Linked DNA regions of Bryobacter aggregatus MPL3. The protein of the gene in region 1 interacts with the protein of each later gene in a pairwise test. Links are inferred from orthologs where the notes say so. Each region holds a gene or a part of one and is shown in the gene's direction. Other genes may lie near its edges.

Region 1 (12,113 bases):
GGAAGCCCGCCGGAACATCTCGCTTTGCCCCTGTTCTCCTGGCGTCAGGGTCAACTGCTGGCCGAGGAACTCCTTCTTGAATCGCTCGCTTGCGCCTTTCTGGAGTGGCATGTCCACTTCGCGGATGATCCCCATGAATTGCACCTGCAAGGCGGCTTCGGCCTGCTTCAGGCTCACGCCGGGCTTCAGGCGGGCAAACAGATAGGCCCAGTAATTGCGCCGTTCGTCCAGGCCCTTCCATCCGGGCGACAGCTCCTCGCGCATGCTGATCGGCGCGTAAACCTGAGGGAAGGACCCGAGCGTTGTGCCGTGGAAGCCTTCCGGACTCACGCCAATGACGGTCATGAGAGTTCCATTCACCAGAATCGGCTGGTTCAGAATCTGAGGGTTGCGATTGAACTTTTCGGTCCAGTAGGAGTAATCGAGCACGAGCAGAGGGTGCGCGCCAGGAGTGCGATCGTCATTAGGGCCGAAGAGGCGTCCGAGCGCAGGCTGCACACCCAGAACCGGAAAGTAAGACCCGGAAACCAGCATTCCATCCACATTTGCCGTTTGTCCTTGATAGGCAAGATTCGCGCCAAAGCTACGATGGGCGGCCATGCCGGTGAATACGGTTTGCTGCTTTTCGAGGTCGCGGAACATCGGGTAGCTGAAGATCGACTGTCCGCCGCCGGCGTTGTTGGTCGAGTTGCTGCCACTCCTTGGTCCATTTGCGGAAATGTTTACGAGTTCCGAGGGGGCGCTCACTGGCAAGGGCCGCAGCAAAACTTGTTCAAACACCGAAAAGATCGCGGTATTGGCTCCAATGCCAAGCGCCAGGGAGAAGATTGCGACAACAGACACCACAGGACTCTTTGCGAGAGTGCGAAGGGCGAACCGCAGATTGTGCATGAAGATATTACGCAAGCCGCGCGGAATCGTTTAGTGGATTTTCGGGCTGGGAAACAAAAAAACTACAAAAGGTGGGATGAAAAAGGTCGGCGGGTGTCTCAACTTCGGGGTGAATATTTGAGGCACCCGCCTTCGTAACGGGGATATGTCTAACAGTCGGGAATCCTCGGCGCTCTCGTTACACGGTCTGCAAAATTTTTCAAAAGATTGCGTACCCGCAGCAATCAAATGCTACGTCCGCTGGCTCACGGTTGGCCGGGTACTGCGATTTGCTCCCATTCCGACGGCATAGCTCTGCTAGAATCGAGACGAACCCAATGGACGTACGTGAAAAAGTAAAACAGATTATTGTTGAGCAGCTTGGCGTGGACGAGGCTCAGGTCGACGACACTGCCAGTTTCGTTGATGACCTTGGCGCGGATTCGCTCGACATCGTGGAGTTGGTCATGGCCTTTGAAGAGGCTTTCGGCATCGACGTGCCGGACGAAGACGCGGAGAAACTGACCACCGTCAAAGCCGCGATCGATTACATCGAAACCAAAAAGAAGAAATAGACTGGTCCCCATCCCTTGCCACGCCGTGTCGTAGTCACTGGTATTGGGTTAATTTGCTCCGTCGGAAATCAAACGGAAGCAGTCTGGAAGTCCATTCTGGCGGGAAAGAGCGGCATTGGGCCGATCACCCGCTTTGATGCCTCCCAGCATGCCTGTAGGATTGCCGGCGAAGTCAAAGATTTTGACCCAGCCTCCTTCATTGACAAAAAAGAAGTCAAGAAGATGGGGCGCTTTATGCATTTCGCGATCGCAGCCACCGATGAGGCGCTTGCGATGAGCGGGTTGAAGATCACTCCCGAGAACGCAGAACGCGTCGGTGTTTACATCGGCAGCGGTATCGGCGGCTTCGAGGTGATCGAACGTGAACACGAAAAGCTGCTCAAAGGCGGCCCCGACCGTGTTTCGCCGTTCTTCATCCCAGCCTCCATCGTGAACCTTGCCTCCGGTCAAGTTTCCATCCGTACGGGCGCCAAAGGCCCGAATTCGGCAGTCGCTACTGCCTGCACCACTGGCGCACACGCTATTGGCGACTCCTTCCGGCTCATCCAGCACGGCTATGCCGATGCGATGATCGCCGGTGGCGCCGAAGCGACCGTAACGCCTCTGTGCGTTGCCGGCTTTGCCTCGATGAAGGCGCTCTCCACCCGCAATGACGACCCCGAACATGCCTCCCGTCCCTGGGACCGGGATCACGACGGCTTTGTCATCGGCGAAGGCTCGGGCATTCTCTTGCTCGAGGACCTGGAGACGGCAAAGGCCCGTGGCGCAAAGATTCTCGGTGAGATTGTCGGTTACGGAATGTCGGGCGACGCCTATCACATGGCTTCCCCCAGCGAAGATGGCGACGGCCCGCGCCGCGTCATGTTGAATGCTCTGAAGGATGCGGGTCTTGAGCCGACGGCAATCGATTACATCAATGCCCACGCCACCTCGACCCCTGCTGGCGACGTGATTGAAGCGAGAGCTTTCAAGGCCGCGCTCGGTGAATATGCCTACAAGGTGCCAATCAGCTCCACCAAGGCGATGACCGGCCATTTGTTGGGCGGCGCCGGTGCGCTCGAAGCGGGCATTACGCTGATGGCGATTCGCGACCAGATCGCGCCCGCCACGATGCATCTCGACAACCCCGCCGAAGGCTGCGACCTCGATTTCATCCCCAACCAGGCACGCCCCATGAAGATCGATCTCGCCTTGTCGAATTCCTTCGGCTTCGGCGGCACCAACGGTTGCCTGATCTTCAAGCGCTACGCTGAATAAAGATGAAGATCCTCGTCGCGATCAAGCAAGTGCCGGCTCGCGACTCCCAACTCATTGCCTCCACCGATGGCAAATGGGTAGACGAGTCGAGCCTCGAGTACGAAATCAACGAGCCCGATGCCTATGCGCTTGAAGAAGCGCTGCAGTTGAAGGAAAGCGCCGGCGGTGGTGAAGTGATTGCCGTTTGTGCCGGCCCCGACCGGGCCTCCTCCACCATACGGGAAGCACTCGCCAAGGGTGCAGACCGGGCAATCCACATTGAAGTGGAAGACATCGCCAACTGGGACACGCTCTCGGTGGCAAAGCTCCTCGCTGCTGCCGCCAAAGCCGAATCACCAGACCTGGTGCTAACCGGCTTGCAGTCCGACGACGTCGGCGCGGGCCAAGTCGGTGTGGTGCTGGCGGAATTGCTGGGCCTGCCCCACGCGACGATCATCATGGAAGTGGTAATCGACGGCGCCACGGTACGGGTGAAACGCGAACTCGAAGACGGCTGGTTCCAACATGTCTCGATGCCGCTTCCTGCCGTACTCACCATCCAATCAGGAATCAAGAAGCTGCGCTACGCGACGCTGATGGGCATCAAGCGCGCGAAGACCAAAGAAGTGAAGTCGCTGAGCCCTGCCGATCTGGGTGTGGCGAACACGCCGTCCTATCAGGTAGTCAGCGTGATGCTGCCGCAGAAGTCAAAGCAGACGGTGATGTTGCACACGGTCGCCGAATTGGTCGACAAGTTGAAAAACGAGGTACGGGTGATATGAGCGGCATCCTTGCAGTTCTCGAAGCCGGCCAGAAGATCTCGCTCGAAACCCTCGCTGCTGCCCGGGACCTTGGTGCGAAGCTCCAGCTTCCGGTTCATGTGGTCGAGCCCGACCGCAACTACACCGCCGATGATTACACGGACTCTCTCGCGCAGCTCATTCGCGAGAAGAGCTTCGACCTTATTCTGTTTCCGCACACCTACCAGGTGCGCGACTTTGCGCCGAAGCTGGCAACGCGTTTTGACCGCGCGCTGATTTCCGACGTCATTCGTCTGCGTGTCGAAGGCGCCAAGCTCTTTGCCACCCGGCAGCTCTTCCAGGGCAAGTTGAATGCCGAGCTGGAGCCGATCGGCAAGCCGATTTTCCTCTCCCTGCAGGCCGGAGCTTATGCCCCGGCAGAGGCGCAAGCACCAACAGAAACGCTGCCTGCCGCAGGCACTTCCCGGCAAAAGCCGGAAGAGCGCTACCGCGAGGCGCAACGCGCCGTTGATCTCAGCGCCGCGCCGATCATTGTCAGCGTCGGCCGGGGCATCAAAGAGAAAGAGAATCTCAGCCTTATCGAAGATCTGGCCGCTGTGCTCGGTGCAGAAATCGCCGCTTCGCGGCCCATCTGCGACAACGGCTGGCTGCCGATGGAGCGGCAAGTCGGGAGCTCCGGACAGACCGTTACGCCCAAGCTGTATCTGGCGATCGGCCTCTCGGGCGCCATCCAGCACCTGGTTGGCATGAAGGGCTCCAAGACCATCGTTGCGATCAACAAAGACCCGAACGCGCCGATCTTCGAGGTGGCCGACTACGGCATCTGCGACGACCTCTTTGATGTCGTGCCCGCCCTCACCGCAGCTATCAAGGCCGCCAAAAGCTAGAAGTCCTCTCCTTCCGGCCCAGCCTCGGCTGGGGGGACTTTGCCCTGCCTTCAGTTGAGGCGACTCCCGCAAGTCGTGGCAAACCTATAGGCCCGAACCCAAGGCTGCGGAGAATCCACTTTCAGGATTGCAGTCCGTGGAGTACCTCTCGCCGGGCGTCGTTCCCTTGCAGCATCCATTGAATGTCCGTACGGCGCTCGTACTGTTTTCGGGCTTTGGAGGCGGTGATCCCTCGAGCTTCTTAAAAGTGAATTGCCGCTTCTAGACACCCTCGATGCCGGCGCCGCTTTTCGTTACTATGACGGCATGGCGCCCCTTCTTGCGGTCTTTCTCGTACTTGCCGCGACAGCCGAACCGCTCTCGAAAGAAATGGAATACCGGCTGTCTCTCGCGCGTGCCCTGCCTGCCCCTTACTCTGCTGCGGTGATCGTTGCTCTGATGCCGTCAGCGAAGCTCAGCCGTGGCCAGGCAACCGCGCTTGCCGAGGAAGCCTACCAGTTGGCGGGCGACGATCAGGCAACTGCCGTGCTTGCCTGGACTGCCTATCGCGACAACTACGATCCGAAGACCAACCCGCTTCTCGACTTTCCCCAACGCGAACGCACCCGTCCCGCAAGCTGTGAGCAGACCGAAGTCAACGACCCCAGAAACTACTACCGCAACGCTCGCGCGGCCGGTGATGCGGAGTTCCAGCTTGCCTTACGCAACATTCGTTCAGCGGTGGAGGTGGGACGGGCCATCGAAGTGCTTGCCGGGTTGCCGCCGGTCGAGCAGAATGCGCTCGTCCCCCGGCTGACACGTTTGCTGAGTACAGCGAGCGGTTCCGATCGCGAGTTCCTCTACGCCATCCGTTTCACGCGGCTCCACTCCACGATCCTCGAAGTGGCAGAGGACAGACAGGTGACTTCCGGACGGATGCTGCTGGCGAGCTATCGCAACTTCCTCACCACCAACTTGTCTGGCATGCGCTGCGCCAACAATCGTGCCGAAGAGTTCAAGGGCATCCTCGAAGAATTCAATCGTACGGCCGACAAGATTGGCGGCGTACCCATGCTCCCCTATGAGGCGGCGCGCGTGATTACAGTCGATCCGGGCACCAAGGCTGATCGCATCACCAGTTTCCCGCTCACCTACAAGGTGGCCCAGGCGCCGATTGACGACGTCAGCGTCACGGGAATGTTGCATGAGATTGAGCAGTTTCAGCCGGAGGAAACCCCGGCGACCGGGCCGATCCTGACGGCGAAGGTCTCGATCTATCAGAAATTTGCCGCCCGGCTAAAAGGCAATCGCTTTGAAGACCGCGTGGTGCGCGAGTGGGTACACTTTGTCGCCTACAGCCAACTCCAGGAGGAGAACCCCAAGCTTTGGTTCGCCTGCGCCAGATCCTTTGCCGACTGGGCAAAGAACGATACCGCGAAGCTTTCCGAGCTCGCCAGTGCCGGAGACCCGGCACTGGCCGCTTATGTCCGGTTGGTTACTTTGCTGCCTGAATCCGAAGTAACTCGCGTGCTTCCTTGATGATCGGGCCGTAGACTTCCTTGTCGTAGGGCGGGCAGCCGCTGGGGAACTGTCCCAGATCGTTGTGCTTCTGCCGCATCAGCCAGGTGCAGAAGGTCACAGTGCGGCAAACCTGCTTCGCATCGAGTTCGCCCTTTTCAAGAATGTCCTTGGCAAAGTGCGGATAGGCGAGCGCGCCCCGGCCATAGCCAAAGAAGGCGATATTGCCTTTCTCGATGTTGGCCGCCGCTGCATTGGGCGCATAGATCTGCAACCAGCTATAGCCGGTGCCCACCATCGGCAGGCCGGGAAAGCTACGCTGCAACTCGCCGGCAATGCGGAAGTGCCGCTCAACGCCAAGCAGCGGGTGCTCCGGCATCTCGTAGTTGCCATCGTCCGGCTTCTCAAAAGGACGGCCCACATGCGGGTTGTAGTAGGGGCAGCCGATCGAGACATTCAGCAGGTCGATACCCGCCTTCTGGTAGATCGTGATCGCGTCTTTGACGTCGGCCAGATCTTCCTGCAGCGGGTCTTCGCGGTTGACGCCAAAGCCGTGTGGATAGGGCAAGGGGTAAGGAAGCGGCACTCCGATATTGCCTTGCGCGGCATCCTTCACATAGGGCACGCTATCAAAGCAGCCCAGGCGCATGGTCATCGTGAAATGATTGCCAAACTTGGCGCGCAGCTTGCCAAGGACGTTGACCGCAAAGCGGGTCCGGTTCTCGATGCTGCCGCCATAGCGGCCTTCGCGAAGCTTCGCCCCCATCAGCTCTGAAAGCAGATAGCCGTGGGTCACTTTCATGTCGAGCGAGGTGAAGCCGGCCTCTTTGGCCAAGGCCGCGCCGGCGACGTAGTCGTCCTCCATGCGCTCCAGTTCGTCGTCGCTGATGACAGGATGGTCCGCTGGCGTGTTCGACTTCTGGTCGATCAGCGGATTGTGATAGGCGATGGTCTTGTGCGGGAACGAGTAACGGCCGGAATGGGTCAACTGCATCGGCACGAGTAGATCATCCACCGTGCCCCAGGTGGCCTTGTGGCGCTTTTCGATCTCCGACAGAATGCTGCGATAAGACGCAACGTTCTCGCGGGTGATCCACAACTGCCGCGCGTTGGCGCGCCCGTCGCTGCGAATCGCAGTGGCCTCAAACCACACGAGCTTCGCGCCGCCTTCGGCAAAGCGCTGGTAGCGGCGAACGGTCAGTTCTCCGGGAGTGCCATCCAGCTCTGCGTCGCATCCTTCCATCGGATGGATGCACATGCTGTTGCCGATCTCGCGGCCAGCAACGGTAACTTTACGGGCGAGAATTTCAGAAACACGGGATTTGTCGTGGACAAACGCCGTATTTCGGCAGCCGAGCTGCGCCGCTTCAGCTTCAAGCTCGCTGAGCGTCTTGTATTGGAAGTACCTCATTTTCCTTCTTGTGTCCGGGGAGCAATGCAATTGCGATTGCACCAATGGCCGCCATCACGAACACCACGTTTAAGGCTACACCATAATCGCCGTAGTTCTCGCGCAGCCACGCCACGCCGTAAGGGAACCAGGTTTGCCCAATCGTGTCTGTCGGCAGGATGATTGCCATGGCCCGGAACAGCGAGTTCACTCCAAAGCGATCTGCCGCCATCAACGGAATCATCATGTAGTCGGCGCCCATGCCAAAGCCGAACAGGATCGAGAACAGATAGACGCTGAATTCCTGCTCCGGCCGCACCAGCAACAGCAGCGGAATGGTGCCGGCAACGATGAAGTAGGTGATGAGCATGACGACTTTCTTCTGGAAGCGGTCGGCCATGTAGCCCATCACCATGCGCCCGGCCACCGAGCTCAAGGAGATGATGAACAACGCGTTCGCGCTCGTCTCATTCAGCAGCGCCTGCGTGCTGAAGCCCTGTTCCTTGAAGATGAACTTCATGTGCTGGTTGACCGAACCGATGGCGCCAATCGAACAGCAACTGCCCACCAGCAGGAGCCAGAAGGAGCGTTGTCCCAGCAGATAGCGGAAGCTCTTCGGCGCAACCTTCTGATCGGATGCCGCTTGTGCGGCCCCGTCCGGAAACTGGCCCAACTCCGCCGGCTTGTCCTTGATGCCGAAATAGGCGAGCGGCCAAACCAGCAACATCAGGCAACCGATGACCACCAGCGCCTGCTGGAAGCCGAAGTTCTCTGTAAGCGGCTTGGCAATCAACTTCTGCGAGATAGCCGCAAACACGCCAACGCCCAGATACACCACCGCCATCGCCTTGCCACGGTTGGTGCGGAACCACTGGCTCACAATCACCTGATGGACAATCGGGCCCGAAAAGATGTAGCCCACCGTGTATAGCACCCAGAAGGACCAATAAACGTAGATCGAACTGCCCATGGTGCCAAAGCCAACAAAGGCAAGGCCTGTCAGCCCGGTACCGGCGATCAGCAGCTTGCGCGGACTAAAGCGATGCACCAGCAGCGGCCCCACCCAGAGGGTGAGGGTGGCGGCAATTGGAAAGCCGAGCGTGATGTCCTTGCGGCTCCACCCGAAAGTCTTTTCGTAGTAGTCGTAGAAGAACGGCATGCCGTAGTAGGGAATCCCCACCGAAATGCCGAAGGTCAGGAAGGCGAGAGCGACAATCCACCAGCCGTAAAAGCTTTTCTGCGCAGTATCTTGAGCCATTGGAAAAGTTTAAGGTATCACAGCGTGCGCAGGTGAAAACCGCCATCGACATTCAGCTTCTGTCCGGCACAGTAGTCGAGCAGTCCGTCGGCGATGGCGCGCACTGCTTTTGCGATGTCTGAGGCCTCGCCCATGCGCCTCTGTGGCAGCAGGCCGGCGGCAATCTTTTCCTCGTACACCGACTCGACCTTCGAGATCATGTCGGTCCGGATGATGCCTGGCTGGATCTCGAAAACCAGAACGCCTTCCGGGGCCAGGCGCGCCGCATAGGTTTGGGCGCACATCGATAGGGCTGCCTTGCTCATGCAGTAATCGGAGCGATTCAGGCTGGTGGCATAGGCCGAGAGCGAGGTGACAAAGACGATCCGCCCGGAGCGGCGTTCCACCATCTGGCGGGCAACGGCTTGGGTGAGAAAGTGCGGCCCCTTGAGGTTGGTGCCCACCAGCTCATCGAAGCTCTCCTCGGTCGCATCGAGAAGATCCCGGCGCTCGCGCGGGGCGATTCCGGCATTGTTCACTAAGAGATCGATGCCACCAAATTTTTGCTCGGCAAAGGCGACCAGAGCCGCGCGATCAGCGGCAGAGGAAATGTCGCTCTGGAGAATTTCGGCTCCGGTTTCTGCCCGGAGGCTCTCCGCTGCTTCCCGATTGCCACGATAGGTGGCAATCACCTGGTGTGTTTTTGAAAGTTCCTGCGCGATGCCGCGCCCAATGCCACGGCTTGCGCCCGTGACGACAGCGATTTGTTTATGCACTCTTGCGGGATTTGATGCGATCGAGAATGCCGCCAGCGATGACTTTGCCCTTCTCGAATGCTTCTTCGTACGCCGCGCGGCGTTCGCCGCGCGTGTATTTGTAGCCCAATCGGTAGTATCTCTCAAGACTCTTGCCGACAACAAAAGTACCGGCATAAGCTACTGCCGCTTTGGGAATGAGCCCACCGCCCATCGGAATCTTTCCCACCAGTTCGCGTGCTACGGCGCGCCAGCCGAAGGCGCCGGCAATGATCGAGCCGATTTCGGTCCGTTGCTCGCCATAACCCACCCGGTGATCGTTTGCCGCACCCAGCAGGAAGGTCAACCGGATCTGATTCATGGTCAGAATGACGGAATCGGAAGCAAATTCGCCTACCGCCCAGGTCAATCCGAGGATCGGCGCGATGTTGGGCAACGCGGTGGCGAGTGCAAAGCCGGCATTCTCCAGCGAAACTTTGTGGATCAGACGGGTGCAGACTTCTTCCCGGAAGGGCTGGAAGAGCCGGGCGAGAGGCAGGCCCAACTGCTCGTGCTTGTCGAGGATCTGCCGCACCACTTTCTTCGGGTCATCACGGCGGAAAATAAAGGCATCGGCCGGAGCAATGGCGTCCTCAGCGTAGATCTCGACATCAAACTGCGGCGGCTTGTTCAGCTCGCCAGCCAGATAAATCATCTGCGAGGCTTCGGTTCGCTTGGCCGGAGAAATGCCCGGCGGCAGCAGCCAATCGGCCATCGCCGTATAGCTCGAGGCCTGGGAGGCAATGAGATGAATCGCCACCGGCTGCTCGGCGGTCGACCGGACTTCACTCGGATTCAAGGTCGAGATGGCCTTACGCAACTGTGGAAGAAAACTCATGTTACTCACCCCTAATTTTACATACGTAGTACAGCGTCCAGCCGTTGCCGCCACTGCCCATTTAACCCCACACGTAGTATCGAACACTCGGTTGGCAGCCACTGCAGCACTGCATCTGTCATCGGATGAAAGTGGAGTGATGGTGAGACTAAAAACACGCGGGGAGCGTTTCTGCTGAGCTCCAGCCCGGGAAAGTACCCAGAGCCTGGAAAATCTCCGTGATCGAGGTGGTGACGCACCCGTAGCCAGTAATCAAAAGCCTGCAAGGGCAGATGGATATCCTCGCTCGCCTTCAATTCGAGGATCGCCAGACGGCCCTCGAGGTCGATTCCCAGCAGATCGACGGCGCTACGCTCGCCCTGCAGCGATCCGAGCGCCTGCCCGTAGATCCAATCCGGCTGGAGGCAGGCATCGATTTCAGTCAGATGGCGGCGCACCTCCGCCTCCAGCCATCGTTCCGGTTCGTTCCGGTAAATTGGGTTCGTTTGGTTGCTGGCTCCGGCTTGGCGCAGGGTCAGGACTTCCTCGATCTGCCGCACAATCTCCGGGGCATCGCGCTCTGTCGCCTTTTTCCGTCTGGGCACTCCGAATTCGAGAAGCGGCAACTGATTGCCAGAAGGGCTGCGCAGGCGCCCAATCTCCAGCCCGCGAATCCGGTAGGACAGGCTTCCGTCGCTCTCCTCGGTGGTGTCCACTTCCGGATAGCGTCCGAGCAGATACACCCACCAGGCCGGTCCCCCCAACCGGGAATAGCGCGGCAAGAGTGTCGTTTCGAGATTGCCGGAGTTTGCCGGGTCCAACAGATACTCGTCGCCGTTCGCTGCATACAGCCAGATCTCCACCCGCAGCCGTGGATGGAGATTCCGAGCCAGCAAGACCACCGGTCTTGCATATTTTTCAGGTAGATAGAGCAGTAGACGGCTCGCCGCAATCTCGCCGTGATGGCGCTGCACCCAGTCGAGCCACACGAGCGCGAAAGTCAGCGCATGAAAGCTGGTGTCGCGATCGGGCGCCGCGAGTGCGGCGACGGCTTCCGTTCCTCGCGTCAAGAGCGCAGTCGGAAACACGGGTGACAGCGACGCCTCGAGCTTCGCCTCACTGCGAAAGGTCTCCCAGCGCCAGTTCCCGAAGTTGCGATTCAGAAATAGGCGGAACTGCTCCCGGAACGCAGAGCGGCCAGTTTTCTCGATTGCCACCGCGGTGCGCGCATCGGCGACGTCCACCAGCCGAACCGCCGCTTTCTTTTTCCCAAATCGAAACGCTTCGAGCTCCAGACTCTTCCGGATCGGCACACCTGCGCTGAGGATCTTGCGCGACCACACCCGGCTCCCATCCCAGGCCTCGAGCCATGTGCCACGGGCGGTGATATCGACGCGAAAACAATCGCGCGCGAGCGCCAGCGGCTTCTCTCCGGGGGCAAGGAGAGCCGGACTCTCGCAACTTGCAATGAAGTTTCCAATTGCCTCGGCGATCCGTTCCGGAATCATGCCCGATGTTTGTGCACGCTCCATGCCAAACTTTGGGTAGTGCTCCAGGATCGACTCTCCACCGTTGAAGAACGCCTCACCCTGGCCTGCCAGCGCGCGGGCCGCAAGCGCGACGAGGTGCTGCTGCTTGCTGTCACCAAGATTTTCCCCGCCGAGGTCATTCTCGAAGCCTATGCGCTGGGTCTACGCGACTTCGGCGAGAACTATGTGCAGGAGTTTGAGGGCAAGTATCCGCTGGTCCAGCACCTCACGGACGCGCGTTTCCACCTGATCGGCCATCTCCAGTCGAACAAGACAAAGAAGGCTTCTGAGCTGTTTTGTTGCATCCACACCATCGATTCACCAAAGATCGCGGCTCGTCTGAACGGCGAGAAGGAAGTCTTCATTGAAGTGAAGCTCTCAGAGGAAGCCTCGAAACACGGCTGCGCACCCGCCGACCTGCCTGCGCTGATCGACGCGATTGCCGCGCTTCCGAATCTGAAGCTCAGCGGTTTGATGACGATGCCCCCTTGGGACGAGAACCCTGAGACGGCGCGCCCCT
Region 2 (12,156 bases), 2.4 Mb from region 1 along the record:
GCCCGCTGTGCCTGAAAACTGCGGCCACAATCCGCTACACCGGCGATCGCAGCAGCCTCAGCTTCCAGGAAGCGCAGGGACTCGCAGCCACATGCCTCGTTTCCTGGACCACAGCGGATCCGCAGAAAAGCCGGGAAGAACGAACCCGGCTCGAATCACTGCCGCGCCCAATGCCGGTCTATGCAGAGCTTCCGTATCCTTCCGATTGGGACGATTCCATGGCTGCGGCCTTTTCAGGAGCAGTATTTTCTTTCTCCGAAGGAACCATCCGCACGGAATAAAAGTCATAGAGTGGGGTGTAGTTCCAGATTCTCGAAGCCAGTTTCAGTACCGATGATCTATCAGTTGGAGGTTGCGGGTCTGAGATACAAATGTGCGCTGGCAGTCAGGGGGCGTTAAAATGCAGGTGATGAGCATTGTGCCTTTGAGTCCGTTCCGGTCTGGCACCTGCCTCGATGCTGTTCGAGTCCCCCGGGAACAGAACCAGATAGGAGTTCCACGCATTGTCTTCCCAGCTCCACCAGTCACATCCCGATACGCCTCTGCCCTACTCCATGTTGCATCTGCTGGACTGGAGTGCGAGAGAGGTTCATGAGCGAGCCCATTCTCTTATTGGTTGTCGATGATCAGAAGGCCAACCGGGATGCACGTACGCGTGTCTTAGAGGAGGGGGGATACTGCACGCAAGAGGCCCCCACCGGCTTAGAGGCCTTGGCCAAGATCCGTGAACTCCATCCGGCGATGGTGCTTCTTGACGTCGATCTTCCGGACATCAGCAGTCTTGAAATTTGCCGCAAGATCAGGAATGCCCCCGAGACCGCCGACACCGTCATCCTCCAGATATCCGCTTCTGCTGTGTCGCCCAGTCAACGCGCCGCCGGTCTGACCAATGGCGCAGATGGCTATCTCATGGAGCCGGTGGATGCTGAAGTCCTTTTGGCTACGGTCAATGCCCTGCTCCGCATGCGGACTGCCGAAAGACGGCTTCACCAGCTCAACGAATCGCTCCACCAATCCAATGAAGCCTTGTCCCGGGCAAACGAAGCACTGTTACGGTCCAACGACGACCTGATGCGATTCTCCTATTCCGCCAGTCACGATCTGCAGGAGCCATTGCGCACGATTCATTGCTTTACCGATCTGTTGAAACGCGACTATCAAGGCCAGCTCGACGATCGCGCCGCGCAGTACCTCTATCACATCCAAAGTGGCGTGGAACGTATGGGAAATTTGATTCGTGGCTTGCTCTCGTTTGCCAGCGTCGCGCACTCCGAAAGCAACGACTGCATCATCGACCTGAAGGTGGTGCTGCAAGCTGCACTGGAAAACCTTGGCCTTGCCATTGCCGAAACAAAGGCGGAAATCACCTGCGAAGAGCTGCCCCTGGTCATTGGCAATGAAGTCTTGTTAACGCAGCTATTCCAGAACCTGCTCAGCAACGCGATTAAATACCGAGGGGCAGAGCGCCCTCTCAAGATTCATATCGGGGTCGAGTGCACCAGGGGGAATTTTGTCTGCTGCTTGATCACGGACAATGGAATTGGGGTCGAGCCACAGTTCCACAACCGGATCTTTGCGCCATTTAGCCGCCTTCAGGAATCTGACGCCGGAGGCTCTGGAATTGGGCTGACCACCTGCCGCCGGATTGTCGAGCGTCTTGGCGGGGCAATCTGGCTCGAAAGCGCTGGCCGGGACCAGGGTTGCACGTTTTACTTCACACTCCGAACCTCAGATGGAAACCATGGACAAGATACAATTTGAAATCGTAGTCACCGAGGACAATCCAGCGGACAGGATGCTGCTTGAAGAAACGCTGCGTTTCCACAACGTGCCTTGCAAGACCCATTGGATGAACAATGGAAGGCAGTTTCTGAACTATGCGAAATTGGCCTGCCAAGAGAATACGCTGCCAGGACCAGATCTGATCATCCTGGACTGGACACTCCCCGATCACGGAAGTGCCGAATTGATTGAAGAGATCCGAAAAAGCCCTCGCTGTGCCAATGCTCCGATCCTGGTGTTTACCTCCGCAATCTCCCCTTCGGACCGGAAGGCTGCTATTGCCGCCGGAGCCACCCGTTTTCTCTCCAAGCCCGCAAGGCTCCAAGAGTATATGGAAATCGGCAAAGAGATTCTTCAACTCCTCAGAGAATACCGGGACAAACCGGTATCCTCCCAGGAGGACCGCTAGTGATTCTCGCCCTGGCGCCCCACGCAGATCATCATGTTCACCTTGCTCTCCGAGTTGGAGAGAAGAATGGAATCCAGTATTATGCCTGATTCAGGACGACTGAGACTCTTGCTTGTCGAGGATAGTCCTGCGGATGTTTTCCTTGTCCGCGAAGCACTCTCCCTCCACTTGCCCCAAGCTGACATCAGCGTAGCCACCGATGGCGAACTGGCATTGCACGCCTTTGAATCGAAGAACGAGGGGGGACCTCATTGTCCCGATCTTCTGTTGCTGGATCTCAATTTGCCCAAACGGACAGGAGCGGAGGTTCTCGCTCGATTCCGCCAGCACTGTACAAACTCGCCCGTCATCGTGATCACATCGTCAGACTCCGCAGCAGACCGGGCCCGGGTTGCCAGCCTGGGAGCCAACTATTACTTCCGCAAACCGTCCAGCTATGACGAATTCATGAAGTTGGGCGAAGTTGCGCGCCGGCTTTGGGAAAACTACTCGCCTGCAGCTTGCCGGGTCACGCCGGAAGTCTAAGTGAAATCGTGGAGCCTTCCGCGTCCGATACAGCCGACATGCCGCCGCCATAACGCTCCACCACTTTGCGCGCCAAGGCGAGGCCCATTCCGTTGTCTGGACCGGCAACCGCGCCGCTTCGAATGAAGGGTGCAAACAAATCATCCGGCTGGTTCCGAACAAAGAGAGCAGAGTTATCGTGGATCTCAACAAGCACCATGTTCGCCAGCCGCGAGGGCGAAGAGATTCGAATGTGGGGCGCATCCTGACTCCGAAATTGCAGGCAGTTCAGAATGATTTCATTCACGACCCGCATGAGATCCCCCTCTTCCAGACGAACCAGCGGAAGCGCACTGCATTCGATCTTCGCCTCGCTCCGGATGACAAGTTCTTCGTTGCGAGTGACGGCGTAATCGACCCCACTGGCGAAGCTGGACCATTCCGTGGTCACAGTGCAGGCCGTTGATTGGCTGAGGTACTTCACCAGCGAAGTGACCGTGACATCCAATCCCGAGGCTTGCTGCCGAATCAAGCCAAACATTTCGATCAGCCTGGGTTCCAGAGTCTGCCCACCCCGCAACTGCACCAGTTCTGCGAGATTTGAAATCGAGACAAGCGGTCCGCGGAGATCGTGGCCCGCTCTACGCCAAAGCAAGGATTCGAGACGGTCTCGCTTCGCTTCTTCACGCAGCAAGAGTGCGAGGATATCGGAGGTGTTTGCAGCGACAGCCCCGGCATCAGGCAGAACTGGCTCTGTAGCGGCAAATCTCAGTTCCAGAACGGCAACCTCTTCGTGATCCGCAGTGCAAGCAACACGAAGCATACGATCCTGAGCGGATTCCAGACACGTATCAGGCCAACAAGCGATCTGTACACCCTGCAATAACAAAACACCAGATAACCCTCGCAGACGCGTGACAGTCCGTTCGAGAATTGCCGGAATAATTGATATAGCACTCCCAATCATGATTTGCCTCTGATATGACTATCGCTGACAAGGAAAGTTTCAATGTTCGTAACGAATTCCCTACTTCACTGGCTTTGCTTTTGGATCCATCTTGGCACCCGGTCCAATCTTGAAATCATTTGCAGATAATCCGGAATTGAAACGAACCTCGTCGGAGTACATTTCGAGGTTCCGTTCTCCATTGCGGCTCCGGGTGATCGCCCAAGGCCACATCTGGCCCTGGCTCTCCCGATACTTCGCATACCGCGTATCCTGTTCATCCCAGCCTTTGTCGACAGGATTCTGCTTCTTGAAATAGCCTCGGACCGGAAGCTTGGTGGAAGCATTCAGATAGATGGCGACTTCCCGATTGTCGGCATCGGTGACATCGACGATCTCAACAGGCTGGTTCTCAAAGACCTCCAGCCCCCGCCGTTCAAAGATGATGCCCTTCTCTTCTGTCCGGCAACGCAAGATGTACATCGGGTTGCGGAGGACGCCCTCTTGCCACTGCTTCACCACATCACTCGGCATGGGCTTGGCCCCGCGAAAGCCAACATCCCAGCCTTTGCCGGCCGCCTCGAAGATGACGTAGTAATCTTCTTTCTTCCCAAAGACCTGCTTGTCGCTCTGCTTGATCCCTGGCTGACTGTCGTCGTAGAAGGTCTCAAACTTGGCGACAGACAGTCCGCTCAGGCGCTCCCGGTAATAACTGTAGGCGCGACCCTTTTCCACCCGGTCGTGCATGTTGAGGAATTTCGATCCTCCCAGAGCCGCCTGAGCTTCCTCAATCAACTTGCGGCCCCGTTCCTGGATCGTATCGGCCCGCACGATCGCAGGTGCAATGCCAGCAACGAAGAATCGGCGTGTCATTCCTTCGCGCTCATGGCGGCCATGCTCAGGCCGGAGTTGATCTTCCATTCCGTTACCGTCATCGTCGTGGCAACCTGTCCATTCTGCGTAATCTTCAACTGCGCGGGCATTTTCAGCCCAGAGACATCCATCAGTCCGACATAGGCCAGTTCCACATTTGCTCCGCCTTCGGCAAAAGTAATCTTGAGCGGCAGCATGGTCTTCGGATCATAGAAATAATGGATGACCGGATGCGCCCCATCCTGAATCTCCAACTCGCCTTCCTTCACTAGGTTGACGCTACGGCCCGCCATGTCGTTGCTCTGCAGAAGAGAAAGATAGTCCCGCTGCATCTGCCCCTTGACCTGAGCCGCAAAGGGACCGGCCAGCGGCTGTTCTCCCTGTGGAGTCTTGAGGAAACCCTTTTCCCCATCGAAGAACGCAATGACCTTGCCAAAGGGAAACGCACTTTCCTGACGGAACACCGCAGGCTTCATCCACATATTGACTTGCTTGACATTCACTTTGTTCCCGCCCATGTTGATCTCGCTATTGATGGACTGGGAATAATCGTTGACTCCCGCAATCGCCGCCTTGCCGCCCACCGCAGCCGCAACCTTGTCGAGAGCAGCCTTCCCTGCTGCCAGTGATTTCTGGTCCGCCTTCGCTGTCTCCACCTTGGGCTGGGGAATTGTCAAATCCAACTTCTTCACTTCGCCGAGCTTGCCCAACTTGGCGGCAAACTTGCCTGTCTGCCCGACCGCAACAATGGTGAACTCTTCTGGCTTGATATATTCCTTCGCCACCCGCAGAATCTCCTGCGGAGTCACCTTCTGGACCGCATCCTTGTATTGGTTGATGAAATCGGCAGGATAGCCGTAATACTGATAGGTCATCATGCGCCCCAGGGTCTTGGACGGCGAGTCGAAATTGAACACAAAGCTATTGGCGACGCGCTGCTTGGCGGCTTCCAGTTCTCCCGGCCCCACCATCTCTTCCCGCATCCGCTTCACTTCCTTGAGCGAAGCCGCAATGGCTTCCTCGGTTGTCTCCGCATTAGTGCTGCCCTGAATCACGAAGGTGCCTTCGTGCAGGTAGCTCGGACGCCAATCGCTCCCAATCGAATATGCAAGACTCGCGTCGCTTCGTACCTTCTGGAACAATCGGCTGGAGAATCCACCGCCCAGAATGTCGGCCATCACATCGAGGACAGGGTAATCTTTGTCGCTCAGCTTGCCGCCCAGTTGGCCGATGCGGAAGAAGGTCTGTTCACTGTCGCTCTTGTCCGCAATGTATACGCCCGCAGCTTTCTGTTTGGTGACGGCGGGGAATGGCGGCACGGCAGGACGTTGCACAGTCCAGTCGGCAAACAGCTTGGTCAACATTGCTTTGACTTCCGCGGTATCGATATCGCCCTGGACAGAGATCATCGCATTGGCCGGAAAGAAGTAACGGTCATGGAAGGCCACCAGATCGGCACGCTTGATATTGGCTAGCGTTGCGTACTCGGTGTTGTCTCCATAGGGAGTCTTCTCGCCATAAATCAGGTTGTTAAACTCGCGGGAAGCCACCCCGTTGGCATCGTCATTGCGCCGGGAAATGCCGCTGCGAGCCTGGGTGAGGGCCAAGTCGAGCTTATCTTGCGGGAAGGCGGGTTCTGTCGTCACTTCTTTGAAGAGACTCATCACCTCGCCCAGATTCTCCTTCAGGCAGTTGAAGCCGACCCGGGCAAACTCAGCACTCACCGACGCCTCGACGCTGGCGGCCATGCTTTCGAGCTTGGCATTCAATTGATCCGGAGTGTTCTTCTTGGTGCCTCCGCTTCGCATCACGGTACTCATGATGTCGGCAAGGCCCGATTTCTCCTGCGGGTCAAACAATTCCCCGGTGCGCAGCAGAATCGATCCGCTCGCCAAGGGCAGTTCATGGTTCTCGAGCACCATGACGCGGATGCCGTTGGGCAGCGTAAACTGCTCCACCTTCGGGAGTTGCACCTGCTTCAGCGGCGGCATCTTCAGTGTCTTGTAGTACGGAAGCACTTGAGCCGACATCAGGCTCGCCAACATGAGGGTTGAGATCGCTAGCTTTTTCATTGTTCCGCTCCTACTTTTTCTGTTCTTCTTTGGCCTGCACAGGCTGTACGGTGGAGCCTACAGTCCGATTCTTTGCAACCAAATACTTCTTGGCTGCCGCCATCACATCTGCCGCCGTCACCTTGTCGAGTTCATCGAGCTGAGTAAACAGCACTCGCCAATCGCCAAACAACGCCTTGGTTGTGGCCATGTTCTGCGCCATGCCGCTGTTCGAATCGAGCCCACGAATCAAGTTGGCCCGAATCTGAGTCTTCACTCGTTTCAACTGCTCTTCAGTCACCGGCTGCGTCTTCATCCGCTCGACAATCTCGTAGGCGGCCTTCTCGCAGTCCTCTGTCGTCTTGCCGGCATTTGGCACCAGGAAGAGCACAAACAAATTCTCCAGCTTGGCGCCCGGGAAATTCGCGATCGCCTGCGCCGCCAGTGCGATCTTTTTATCCTGCACCAGTTCCTTGTACATGACGCTGGTGCGTCCGCTCGAGAGCAGGCTCGATAGAACGTCGAACTTTGTGTCGTCCGGATCGAGAACGCTGGGCCGCTTATAGCCAATGGCGACCACCGGCTGCGACGGACTCTCCACCACCAGCCGCTTCTCTCCTTGTTGCGGCGTCTCCTGCGTGGCTGGCCGCGTCGGCTTCGGCCCTCCCACAAACTTGCCAAAGTACTTTTCCGCCAGCCGCTTCACTTCAACCGGATCCACGTCGCCGGCAATGGCGATCACCAGATTCGACGGCACATAGTAGATCTTGCGGAAGGCAAGAGCATCGGCGAGCCGGTAGCTCTCGATGTCGCTCGGGATGCCCGCCGGACCAGTGCGATAAGGACTGGTCGCAAAAGCCACACTCAACATTTCGTTAATCAGGCGCCCCGTCGGATCGGATTCGATGCGCATCCGGTACTCTTCGCGAATGACACCACGCTCGTTATAAAACTCACGGAAGACCGGGTTGATGAAGCGGTCCGATTCGAGGGCAAACCAGAGTTCCAACTTATTGGCGGGCATCGACATGATATAAGCCGTCTCATCGAGGCTGGTAAACGCGTTCAACCCAACCGCACCGTTCTCTTCGAGGATCTTGGTAAAGCGTTCCTTGTCGACAAAAGTACCCGCCTTCTCGATCGCCTTTTTGAGATTCTCCTCAAGCGTCTTTACCTTGGCGGCATCAGCCTGCCTGCCCTTGCCCCGTTCCGCGGAGAGCGCATCGTAGGCGACTTCCACCTGCGCCATCGCCAGCTTTTCCTGGGGAAAGTTCAAACTGCCGATGGTAGTGGTTCCCTTGAACGCCATGTGCTCAAACATGTGCGCGAGCCCAGCCTGGCCTTTGGGGTCATCCGCGCCCCCGGCATTGATACGGCTGAAAAAGCTCACAACGGGTGCCTGATGCCGCTCATAAATGACAAAGGTCACCCCATTGGCCAATTGAAATTCGGTCACCCGCTTCTCGATATCAGCCAGTTTCTGGCCCCACATCGCCGCAGGCAAGAGTACGGCCAGCGCCAAACTAAGTCTCTTCATGTGTGATCAATTATCCCATGCGCGATAACATTGAGAAACTGGATGCTTGAGAACACCACGCAGGTCCGGGTGCGTTATGCCGAGACCGATCAGATGGGCGTCGTCTACCACGCCAACTACGTTGTTTGGATGGAAGTCGGACGTGTCGAGGCCATGCGCGCGGCAGGCGTGAACTACGCCGAGATGGAGCGGGAGGGCGTGCGTGTCGCCGTGCTGGGAGTGGAAGTCAATTACAAATCCGCCGCTCGCTACGATGACCTGATCGACATCAAAACCACGGTGGTAGAAGTGCAAAGTCGCATGATGCGCATTGAATATGCCATCCTCCGGGCCAGTGACCAGCAGCTCCTGGCCACCGGTGCCACGCGGCATCTGTTCGTCAATTTGGAGATGAAGCCTGTCCGCTGTCCGGAGAAATACTATGCGGTTTTCACTGGCGCTTGTCTGCCTCGCACTTAGCGCTGCTCCTCGCGATCTGAAACCGGACTTCGCCGGGCGATCCGGCTCGGCCCTCCTTTTTGATCTTGAAACCAATGCGTTGGCTGGAGTTTGGAATCTTCCGCGCGCCAACACGACGCCCTTCCGGCCGGGCAGCGTCCTCAAACCATTCACCCTGGCCGCCTACATCGAAGCGGGTCTGTACCGGCAGAGCGACAAGGCCCCCGAACGCCTCGCCTATTCCGACAACGAGTATTTCGACAAGCTCGCCACCCGCATGGACAAGGAAGATCTGACCCGCGGTTACGCCCGCTTCGGACTGAACCAACAAGCCACAACCACCACACTGGCAAATCTGCTCGCCGCCGCACGCCGTCTTATCGCAAGATCGCGAGAAGAGCGGCTGCGTCCTGTCTTCGACGGGATGGAGCAAGCCGTCGAGTACGGCACCGCCCGTCTGGCGGCAGTCTCGTCTACCCAGGTTGCGGGCAAGACCGGCACCATGCGCGACTCCGCCGTTTTTCTCGGTTATGCTCCCGCCTCAAGACCCCGCTACATCCTGTTGATTCATCTGGACTCTGGCTCCGGTGGCGGCGACGCGGCACCCTTCGCCGCCAAAATCTTCGCCAGCCTTTTCTCCACCGCCGCTCCTCCCGATGACCCCAAATCCGTATCGATCCGCCTCTTCTGGCAGAACCCGCCCTCGCGATTGAACCTGAAGCCGGGCCATTACCCCGCAGGCACTCCCATCGAAGCGAATACCAGCCGGCTCAACGCGCCCGGCCCCCTGACCGTCGCCTTGCGCGACGGCCATTATCTCCTCACCACACAGGTGCCGCTCGAAGCCTATGTCGCCGCCGTGCTCGAAGGCGAAGCCGCTGCCTTCCAGCATCCTGCTTCGCTCGAAGCCATGGCAATCGCGGCGCGCACCTACGCCGCGCACTTTCGCGTTCGCAATGCCCGCCGCCACCCCGAGGAGGGGTTCGATTACTGTGACACCACCCATTGCCAGGACGCCCGTTTCACGGCAACCAAACACCAGCCCCTTCTCGATGCCGTGCAAGCGACCGAAGCAGAACTCCTCTGGTTCAACGGACAACCGGCAGCCGCTTACTACCATGCCGATTCCGGCGGCTGGCTCGAAGCATCCTCTGATGCGCCTTATCTCCTCCAACGCCGCGATCCCTGGTGGCAGGACACTCCCGCCTCCCGCTGGACCTGGACCATCAAAGCAACACAACTCGCTCAGGCCTTGAATCTGACCTTCATCACACAGAACTTCCGGGTTCGTGACAAGGACACATCGGGCCGCGCCCGCTCCCTTGATGTCTTTGGTCATCCGGCAGAAGCCGCCAGCTTCCGCATGGCAATAGGCCGCACGATGGGCTGGGAGAAATTGCCCTCACGGCTCTTTGAGGTCAAGCGTGAAGGAGCGATGTTGACCTTCACAGGCCGCGGACGCGGGCATGGAATCGGAATGCCGCAAAATAGCGCCGAAGCCATGGCGGCCAAAGGGAAAACCCGCGAGCAGATCCTGGCGGAGTATTATCCAGGCACCCGGATTTCGCCAGCCGCTTCCGGCTTATCCTGGCGCAGCTTGAAATCCCCCCGCATCACGCTGTACACCACCAATCTCACGCGCGACAAGGCGCTGCTCGCCGAGGCCGACCGGGAACTCCCCCTGCTCGAAGCCCTCACCGGATTTAAGGTCAATCCCACCCTTCGCGTCTTCCCCACCCGGGAGGCCTTTCGCGACGCAACCGGCATCAGCACCAAGGTGCAAGGAGCCACTCGCGGACGCGATATCAAACTGCCTCCCAATCCATCCCTTGCCACGCTGCGGCACGAACTGCTCCACGCCATCCTGGAGTCCAATACCAAGATTTCGCATCCAGAATGGTTTCGAGAAGGCCTGGTCCAGGCACTCCTCAACGAAAAAAGCCCGGAATCAGACCGGGCAGCCAAGCTCATTTACTTACATGGCAAAAAACATACAATCTCATACTGGATAAATGGACTACCCTAGCCAACTTAGTACCGGAACTTCTGGTACAAACTCGCATCGACATTTCTAAAACTTATCAATATACTCCCTCTGATCCCCCGAACTAGAGCAAGGAGTATAAATGATACTTTTGTTTTCGAGACAAATCGGCCTATCCTTACTAGCACTCACTCTCACAGCGAACGCCGCGACACTTGTCGTGGATCCGAACAATCCGCAAGGATGGACCTACGGCAAAAGCCTCACGAGCGATGGAAGCGTAAAACTAGTCGTAGGCCCGGATATTCCCCCACTAGGATCTGGCAGCCTTAATCTCAATTCCGGAACTGATGGCAGCCTCCTCACCTATGCAGGAATCAATAGTTACGACGGACTCTTGCTATCCGATCTGCAGGGGCTCAGTTACTCTACCTATGGAACTTCCTGGAATGGCGCGCAGCTTACTTACTTAAAAATATGGATTGATTGGAACGGTGATGGCACCAGCGATGACGCTTTGTATTTTGAGCCGGAATACCAGCGCCCGGATTACAGCAATCTCATTCCGAATCAGGGAGCGCCCGTACTCGATCAATGGCAAACCTGGAATGTCTTCGCGGGAGGATTCTGGACGGATTTCGACTTCGGCCCAGGGGCGAACGTGAACACGCTCAGCAATTACCTGGCGCTGCATCCGAATGCAAAATTGGCAACAGACAAGGACTATGGGGCAATCCGTTTTACGGTGGGCGCCGCATCTCCTGGGGACGTCTTCAATGCTTATATCGACAACGTCACCATCACCTTCAGTGGGAACAGCACCACCTTTGATTTTGAAGGAGTGCCCGAGCCTGGAAGCTGGGCTCTGATGGGCGCTGGCCTGGCCCTTCTGATGCAGCGCATCCGGTCCCAAAAGTAGCCGTTCCGGTCGATTCTGGACATTCCCAGCATCGACCGTTTTACCGCAGGGGATATGCTAGGCTGGGAGTTTCCGAGAGCGGAACTCCCAGCACCCACCAATACCATGTCGATCCAGATTTTTGTTGAAGGGAAGATTTCGCCAAAAGGCGAATTTCTACGCCCACTCGCCGGACGCAACAGTGCTGAACTCCTCGGACGCCACCTTTATCTGAGCCTCGCCGGCGAAGTGATTCCACGTGCGCTGCTGGATCACCTCGGTCTCTCCAAGATGCTGCTCGGTGCCTCGAGTGGCTCCTCCTTTCTCCTCCTAGTCCCCCAGGAATTCCAGAGCAGAGCGGAAGATTTCCTCCGCCTGGCCGCGCAGCAACTCGAGGAGCTTTGTGAAGGGGAACTCGAACTGAACTTCGCAATCACCGAGAATCTCGGAGATTGGTCCGTGGTCCGCAAGCGTCTCTTTGAAGAGATGAAGCGTGGGATGGGCACCAAGGCCACAGCCGATTCGTTCCTCGCCTCGACGCCCAAGCACAACAGCGCAGACCAGGACTACTTTGTCCAACTCGCGCAGGCAGCGCCAACGGCTACCTCGATTGGCGTCGATGATGCCATGCCAACCCGCTTCGTGTTTGGCGAATCGAAATTCAACTACAAGCTTGGCTATGAGGCCGATGCTCTGCCCTGGAATGCGCATCTCGACCTGAGCGCACTCAAGCG

The links.
Region 2: the proteins of acpP (region 1) and M017_RS0117385 interact in binary tests that used the Escherichia coli proteins (3 or more experiments, as listed by UniProt). The link is inferred for Bryobacter aggregatus MPL3 from one-to-one orthologs.

Annotation. Positions count from the first base shown.
Region 1 is NZ_JNIF01000003.1:1,309,446-1,321,558, reverse strand. What follows is about bases 1-2,826. They hold acpP (acyl carrier protein), read left to right. Parts: upstream 1-1,208; coding sequence 1,209-1,445; downstream 1,446-2,826. Other genes in these bases: M017_RS0106430 (electron transfer flavoprotein subunit beta/FixA family protein), read left to right, coding at 2,705-2,826; fabF (beta-ketoacyl-ACP synthase II), read left to right, coding at 1,461-2,702; M017_RS0106445 (ABC transporter permease), read right to left, coding at 1-891. In the rest of the region: more of M017_RS0106430, read left to right, coding at 2,827-3,463; M017_RS0106425 (electron transfer flavoprotein subunit alpha/FixB family protein), read left to right, coding at 3,460-4,329; M017_RS0106415 (hypothetical protein), read left to right, coding at 4,582-5,847; M017_RS0106410 (oxidoreductase), read right to left, coding at 5,804-7,237; M017_RS0106405 (MFS transporter), read right to left, coding at 7,200-8,474; M017_RS0106400 (3-ketoacyl-ACP reductase), read right to left, coding at 8,492-9,229; M017_RS30165 (hypothetical protein), read right to left, coding at 9,222-10,085; M017_RS0106390 (hypothetical protein), read right to left, coding at 10,103-11,596; M017_RS0106385 (YggS family pyridoxal phosphate-dependent enzyme), read left to right, coding at 11,612-12,113. UniProt on the Escherichia coli protein: Carrier of the growing fatty acid chain in fatty acid biosynthesis.
Region 2 is NZ_JNIF01000003.1:3,751,859-3,764,014, reverse strand. Bases 6,984-9,852 are described here. They hold M017_RS0117385 (acyl-CoA thioesterase), read left to right. Parts: upstream 6,984-8,144; coding sequence 8,145-8,561; downstream 8,562-9,852. Other genes in these bases: M017_RS0117380 (SpoIID/LytB domain-containing protein), read left to right, coding at 8,524-9,852; M017_RS0117390 (M16 family metallopeptidase), read right to left, coding at 6,984-8,102. In the rest of the region: M017_RS0117425 (hypothetical protein), read left to right, coding at 1-281; M017_RS0117420 (sensor histidine kinase), read left to right, coding at 592-1,761; M017_RS27870 (response regulator), read left to right, coding at 1,742-2,191; M017_RS0117410 (response regulator), read left to right, coding at 2,225-2,716; M017_RS0117405 (sensor histidine kinase), read right to left, coding at 2,700-3,518; M017_RS0117400 (hypothetical protein), read right to left, coding at 3,723-4,514; M017_RS0117395 (M16 family metallopeptidase), read right to left, coding at 4,511-6,586; more of M017_RS0117390, read right to left, coding at 6,597-6,983; more of M017_RS0117380, read left to right, coding at 9,853-10,566; M017_RS0117375 (PEP-CTERM sorting domain-containing protein), read left to right, coding at 10,676-11,443; M017_RS0117370 (hypothetical protein), read left to right, coding at 11,549-12,156.